DNA from 2 places in the Niveibacterium microcysteis genome. Region 1 is predicted to be linked to the other one. Evidence: predicted binding sites of a transcription regulator. Region 1 holds the regulator's gene; the other holds the start of a gene.

Region 1 (3,673 bases):
GCCACGATCATCGCTGGCGGGTGCGCCAGCAGGATGCTTTCCAGCTGATGCTGTACCTTGTCGCGTGCCTGGCGACGAATCCAGCCCAGCTCCGCCTCGCCCATCACCTGAATGCGGTTCGGGTGGATGATGTTGAGGTGGCCTACCAGCTCGGCTGGCCACACTTTCTCGTTTGGAACCTGAACCTCGACATCGAGCGGGCCGGCGAGATGGCTCAGGCCGAGCCGGTCGCGGTTGTCCTCGTAGATCCGGGCGACGCTAGTTCGCCGCATTCGGGTTCCAGTTCACGAACAGGGTGTGGGCCTCGGACGCATCACTGGCCTGCGCCAGTGCATCGCGGAAGCTGCGGTCGGAGAACATCTGTGCGAGCTCCGATAGCAGTCGCAGGTGGTGCTCGGTGGCGCTTTCCGGCACCAGCAGCACGAACATCAGATTCACCGGCTTGCCGTCCGGGGCCTCGAATGGCACGGGCTGCGCAAGGCGGATGAAGGCACCGACGGCGTCGCGCAGGCCCTTGATACGGCCGTGCGGAATCGCAATGCCTTGTCCAAGGCCGGTGGAGCCGAGCTTTTCACGCGTGAAAAGCGCGTCGTAGACGGCGCTGCGCGCGAGTCCCTGATGGTTTTCGAAGAGCAGGCCAGCCTGTTCGAAGACGCGCTTCTTGCTGCTCGCCTCAAGATCGACGAGCACATTGGACGGCGGCAGCAGCGGGGCGATGAGATTCATGCTTGGGGTTCAGAAATGCACTGCGCGCCCGAAGGCGCGCAGATCCGGGGTCAGCTCATGTTCGGCGCGGGGGCTTTCCGCAAGCTTACGCGCCGGGATTCACTAGAGCGACCGTGATTACGATTCTGCAGATTGGCGCTTGTGCGCCTCGTGGCCGTGATCGTAGGACTTTTCCTTGTGCTTGAGAACCTGCCTGTCCAGTTTGTCCGTCATGGCGTCGATTGCGGCATACAAATCTTCGTCAATGCTCTCGACGAAAATGTCCTTGCCGCGTACATGTACCGTCACTTCCGCCTTTTGCTTCAGCTTTTCCACCGACAGGATCACGTTAACGCTCGTGACGTGATCGAAGTGGCGAATCACGCGATCCAGTTTCGATGTTACGTAGTCGCGGAGCGCGGCGGTAACTTCGAGATGGTGTCCGGTGATGTTCAGGTTCATGATTTATCCTCTCAGATCATCTTGCGCTGGCTGACCGGCGGGATGTTGAGCGACTCGCGGTACTTTGCGATGGTTCGTCGCGCAACGACAATCCCCTGCTGGCCGAGAAGCTCGGCAATCCGCGCATCGGATAGCGGTTTTTTGCGATCCTCTGCCGCGACCAGCTGGCGAATCAGCGCACGAATCGCCGTAGCTGAACACGCGCCGCCAGAATCCGTGGCGACGTGGCTGCCGAAAAAATACTTCAGTTCAAGGATACCTCTTGGCGTGGCCATGTACTTCTGCGTGGTCACCCGAGAGATCGTCGACTCATGCAGATCAAGCTGCTCCGCGATTTCGCGCAGTGTCAGCGGACGCATTGCCACGTCCCCATAATCGAAGAACTGCCGCTGGCGGTCAACGATTGCCTGGGATACCCGCAGGATCGTGTCAAACCGTTGCTGCACGTTCTTGATCATCCAGCGTGCCTCCTGCAACTGCCCGGCCAGCGATCCGGCCGAGCCGCGGTTCTGCTGCAGGATTCCGGCGTAGAGCTGGTTGATCCGCAGCTTGGGCATCGCGTCCGGGTTCAGTGTCGCACTCCAGTGGCCGCGCACCTTGCGCACGATCACATCCGGGATCACATATCGCGTCTCGATTGCGGCAAACCGCGCACCGGGGCGCGGATCGAGGCTGCAAACGAGCTGGTGCGCCTCGCGCAGCGTTTCGTCGCTGCAACCCAGATGCCGCTTGAGTCGCACGAAATCCCGCGCGGCCAGCAGCTCCAGATGCTGCTCAACGATGATGATCGCGGCTTCACGCGCAGCGCTCTCAGGCAGCAGGCGCAATTGCAGCTTCAGGCATTCGCCTGGCGAGCGTGCGCCGATGCCCGGCGGATCGAGGTTCTGCAGGTGCGCGAGGGCGATCTGCAGCTCGTCGACGTCAACTTCAAACTCGGGCGGCAACAGCTCCAGCAGTTCGTCGAGCGGCTGGGTCAGATAGCCATCGTCGTCGAGCGCTTCGATCATGAAGCGCAGCAGCGCGCGATCGCGGTCCGACAGCGGCATCAGGGCAACTTGTTCATCCAGGTGGTCGCGCAGGCTCGTCTGCGCAGCACGGAATTCCTGGAAATCCGTTTCGTCGTCATCGTCGCGATTGCCGCTGCCGCCACCTTCGCCGGACCACTCGGTGGGGCCGTCGTCATAGCTGCCGGCATCGTCGAAGCTCGGCTCGCTCGGTTCGGGCGAGGTCTCGGCCGCTTCGGCCGCCGCATCGTTGGCGGTGTCGGTGCGTTCGTCGCCGCTCGGCGTGGTGGCGGATTGCCCCCAGGCTTCCGGGTCCGACTCGGCGTCTTCGCGTTCGAGCAAGGGGTTCTCGAGCAGCATGCGCTCGATTTCGCTGTTGAGCTCCAGTGTCGATAGCTGCAGCAGCTTGATCGACTGTTGCAGCTGCGGGGTCAGCGCGAGCTGCTGGGAGATGCGGAGCTGGAGCGAGGGCTTCATCGTGGGGGTTGCGCGATCAGAGTCGGAAATGCTCGCCGAGGTAAACCTCGCGAACCTTGTCGTTCTGGACGATTTCGTCGGGGCGGCCGCTGGCGAGCACCACCCCTTCGGTGATGATGTAGGCGCGGTCGCAGATGCCCAGCGTCTCGCGCACGTTGTGATCAGTGATCAGCACGCCGATGTTGCGATCCTTCAGGAAGCGGATGATCTTCTGGATATCGATCACCGCGATCGGGTCGACGCCGGCGAAGGGTTCGTCGAGCAGGATCACCTGCGGGTTGGTGGCCAGCGCGCGGGCAATTTCAACCCGCCGCCGCTCGCCGCCCGAGAGGGACATCGCGGTTGCATCGCGCAAGTGCGTGATGCCCAACTCGCCCAGCAGCTCATCGAGCCGCGCGGCGAGTTTGTCCTTCGGCAGCTTCTGCAGTTCAAGTACCGCGAGGATGTTCTCGGCCACCGTGAGCTTGCGGAATACCGAGTTTTCCTGCGGCAGGTAGGACAAGCCCAGATGCGCCCGCTTGTGGATCGGCAGGTGGGTGATTTCCTTGTCGTCGAGGGTGATCGTGCCGCCGTCGGCACGCACCAGGCCAACGATCATGTAGAAACACGTCGTCTTGCCGGCGCCGTTGGGGCCGAGCAGGCCGACCACCTCACCGCTGCCGACTTCGAAGCCGACATCGCGCACGACAGTGCGTGCCTTGTAGCGCTTGGATAGACCGCCTACCTTAAGCAGACTCATCGAACGGCTCTTTCAACACTTTTCTCACGACCTCCGCGGAAAACCCGCGGGCGGTCAGAAAGCGCGCCTGGCGCGCCCATTCCTTTGCATCGCCCGGCGTACTGCCGAACTTGCGCGCCCACACTGCACGGGCGCGCTCCAGTTCTGTCTCGCCCAACTCACTCGCCAGCGCTTCGGAGATCGTTTCCGGATCCACGCCGCGCTGTGCGAGTTCATGCTGGATGCGTCGCTGGCCGAGCCGGCCGGCACGGCTGCGCACGTAACTTTCGGCAAAGCGGCTGTCGGA
Region 2 (3,673 bases), 2.4 Mb from region 1:
CGCCATTGACCGTAACGATGCGCCGATAGAGCGGCTCGCCGACCCGCACGGCGCGGTGGATGGCAGCGCAGGTACTGACGTTGTTGACCAGCACGCCGATGCTCGCGGTACGCGCGCCAGAAGGCACTTCCTTGCCGGTGAGCACCTGCACCAATTGGCGGTCGGAGCCCATCGGGTAGCGCGCGGGCACCGGGCGAATCTCGATCGAGGCAAAACCCTCGGCCGCCTTGCGCATCGCTGCGGTGGCCTCGGGTTTGTTGTCCTCAATGCCCACCAGTGCTTTGGTCGCGCCGGTGGCGTGCATCAGGATTCGCACGCCATCGATCACTTCGTCTGCGCGCACCCGCATCACGCTGTCGTCGCTTGAAAGATACGGCTCGCACTCGCCGCCGTTGATGATCAAGGTATGCACCGAGAGCTTGAGGCCCAGTTGCGCCTTGGGGGCCGACGGGAAGGTCGCGCCGCCGAGGCCGACGATGCCCGCATCCGCAATTCGCTGGGATACCTCCGCCGGCGCGAGGCTGAACGGATCAACTTGCGGCGTCAGCGGCTCACCTGCTTCGTCCTTGCCGTCCAGTTCGATCGTGATCGCCGAAAACGGCAGCCCCGAGGGATGGGGCGCAGTCACCTCACCGATCGCGCTGATCACGCCGGAGCTTGGGGCATGAACAGGCGCCGACACATTGCCTTGCGCGGCGGCGATCAGCTGGCCACGCAGCACGCGTTCGCCCACTGCTACAACCGGCAACGCCGGCGCACCCACGTGCTGCAACAGCGGCACACACAACCTTGCGGGCAGCGGCATCACTCGCAACGGCACGTCGGCAGCTGGCCGCTTGTGGTCGTCGTGCGGATGTACGCCCCAGCGCACACCATTCAGAAGTTCACGCAATCCCATCTTGCTACTCCTCAGACGGCCAGAGCCGGTTTCGTCCAGTTCCAGTCGCGCAGCGTCACCGGCACCGGCTCGAGGCCGATGGCACCGGTCGGGCACTCTTTCTCGCAACTGCCGCAGCCGGTGCAGGCGCCATGCAGCACACCGTGTATCTGCTTGGCTGCACCGATCACTGCGTCGGTCGGGCAGACCTTGAAGCAGCGCGCGCAACCAATGCAAAGATGCTCGGCCACCTGCGCGAGCTTCGGCCCGCTATCGGCCTTGCCACCTGCGCCCAAGCTCACGCCCATCTTTGCGGCGATGGCCTCGGCCAACGCACGGCCACCCCCGGGGCAGCAATCGACGCTTGCTTCGCCACGCGCGATTGCGTTCGCGGCACCGGAGCAACCGGGAAAGCTGCACTGCCCGCAGTTCGTGCCGGGCATCAGCTCGATCAGCTCTTCCACCAGGGCGTCGCCCTCAACATGGAAGACCTTCGCGGCATAGCCGAGGATCAGCCCCAGAACGAGGCCGAGGAACATCACACTGGCAATCGGCGCAATCATTTCAACCTCCCCGCTCAACCGAGCTTCAGTCCGGAAAATCCCATGAATGCCAGTGCCAGCAGTGAAGCAAGCACGAAGCTGACCGGCGCACCCTCGAAGGTTTGCGGCACCTTGGCGAGCGAGAGGCGCTCGCGCAGGCCGGCAAACATCGTCAGCACCAGCGTGAAGCCCACCGATGCGCCGAACCCCACCATCACGCTCATCGCAAAGTTGTTGGCCTGCTGCACGTTGAGCAGGGGAATGCCCAGCACAGCGCAGTTAGTGGTGATCAGCGGCAGGTAGATGCCAAGAGTGCGGTAGAGCTCCGGTGTGACTTTGCGCACCACCATCTCGATGAACTGCACCGCAGCCGCGATGACGAGGATGAAGGTCAGGATGCGCAGGTAGTTCAGGCCCAGCGGCGCGAGAAGGTAGTGCTCGAGCGCCCAGCACGCCCCGGAGGCGAGGGTGATCACGAAGGTGGTGGCGAGGCCCATGCCGAAGGAACTGTCGAGCTTCTTCGAGACGCCCATGAAGGGGCACAAGCCCAGGAACTTCACCAGCACTACGTTGTTCACCAGTGCGGTGCTGACGAGCAGGATCAGGTATTCACTCATGTCGGTTGCGACCTCCTGCCCTGCTTTCGCATGGAGCGTGCCAAGGCGATGCACGCCGCACCGTGGCAGTGCGCGGACGCCGCGCAACAAGGCATCCGCGCAGGAAATGCGCGTGAATCACGACCCTCCTGACAAGGGCGTGAGCGTGTCGGGGATGCAACAAACCGACGTTGCGTTGTGACGAATCCTCACAACGACACCGGCATTTGACGTTGCTCAAGCGCGGTGGCGGGGCGCGGATTCTCGGCACGGTTGCTGCATTGCCTTAGGCGAGCGTTCACACGAGGCCCACCATGCCAGAGCAGAAGAAGACCGCCACCACGAAGAAGGCCGCACCTGCGGTTGCCCGGAAGATTCCTGCCGCGCTATTCCGTGCCGCAGTCGAACAGGCCGACATCGCGATCTCGATCACCGACCCGCGCGCCCGCATCGAGTATGTGAACCCGGCCTTCACACGCGTCAGCGGCTACAGCGCAAGCGATGCCGTCGGGCAGCATCAGTCGATCCTGTCGAACCACACCACGCCGCCAGAGGTTTACAAGTCGATGTGGCGGCGGATCACCGGCAAGGAGACATGGACCGGGCGCCTGGTGAATCGCCGCAAGGACGGCGCCCCTTACCTCGCCGACCTCACCGTTACGCCGGTGTTGGATGAGGCGGGCCAGATCAGCCATTACCTTGGCCTGCACCGCGATATCACCGCGCTGCACAAGCTTGAATGTGCGGTGCGCAACCAGAAAGCGCTGATCGAGTCGGTCGTCGACGGCGCCCCGCTGGTGCTCGCCCTGCTGGATATTGGTGACCGCGTCGTGCTCGACAACCTCGCCTACAAGGCGCTGATGTCCGACCTCGGCATGGCCGAGCCAGCCAAGGTATTGCTGGACGCGATCCGCAACGAACTGGGCAGCGGTTTCGGCCCCTTCAAACCCGGCAGCCACGCCTTCCTCGACCGCCAGGTGCGGCTCGACCGCCCACATTGGCGCTCACCGCGCTGGTTCTCGTGCTCCGCCGTGTGGGTCGCGGCGGATAGCGATGAGGCGGACGACTTCTATGCCAGCAAGGGAGAAGCCTTCTTGCTTCTGGTGGCCACCGATGTGAGCCGGCAAGTGCAGGAGCAGGAGAAGGCGCGCATCGCCGCCTTGCAGGCCGTGATGGCCGAGGAAAGCCGCCAGCAAGCGCTACGTGAGAGCTTGTCCGCCGCGGTGTACCAGATGGAGGGGCCGCTCAACATTCTCGGCTCGGTCGTCAACATGATGGGCCGACGCGGCTGCGACCCGGCTCAGGCGGCACTGGCGGATGCACTCAAGGCGGGCCAGACCGCGCTTGAGACCCTGCGCAGCGCGATTCCGGCGCGCGCGCAAGAGGCCAGCACAGCGGTCAACCTCAATGAAGTGGTGCGCGATGTGCTGGATCTCTCTGCCGTTCGGCTGCTCACTGCCGGCGTATCCGTGAGCTGGCAGCCTCAGCTTGTGCTGCCGGCCATCCAGGGCTCGCCGACGCGTCTGAGGGCGCTGCTCAAGGCGCTGGTCGACAACGCGATCGAGGCGATGAACGTCAAGGGTTGGCGGCAGCGCGAGCTCAACATCAGCACCCGTACGCTGCACAGCAGCCTGGAGGTGCGCGTCGAGGACAGCGGC

The links. The regulator sigma-54, encoded in region 1, starts transcription at its own class of promoters, with help from an activator protein. The targets are predictions, from matches to a motif close to TGGCACGCTTNCTGCTNA.
Region 2: rsxA (electron transport complex subunit RsxA) is a predicted target of sigma-54. The motif match lies at 2,062-2,079, and genes of this name have one in related genera.

What each region holds. Positions count from the first base shown of each region.
Region 1 is NZ_CP071060.1:155,335-159,007, forward strand. Features, by position in the region: gene hprK (HPr(Ser) kinase/phosphatase) at 1-272, opposite strand, end outside; gene ptsN (PTS IIA-like nitrogen regulatory protein PtsN) at 259-726, opposite strand; gene hpf (ribosome hibernation-promoting factor, HPF/YfiA family) at 844-1,167, opposite strand; gene JY500_RS00700 (RNA polymerase factor sigma-54) at 1,179-2,648, opposite strand; gene lptB (LPS export ABC transporter ATP-binding protein) at 2,665-3,387, opposite strand; gene recX (recombination regulator RecX) at 3,374-3,673, opposite strand, start outside.
Region 2 is NZ_CP071060.1:2,606,640-2,610,312, forward strand. Features, by position in the region: gene rsxC (electron transport complex subunit RsxC) at 1-898, opposite strand, end outside; gene JY500_RS11825 (RnfABCDGE type electron transport complex subunit B) at 910-1,440, opposite strand; gene rsxA (electron transport complex subunit RsxA) at 1,455-2,036, opposite strand; gene nifL (nitrogen fixation negative regulator NifL) at 2,330-3,673, shown strand, end outside.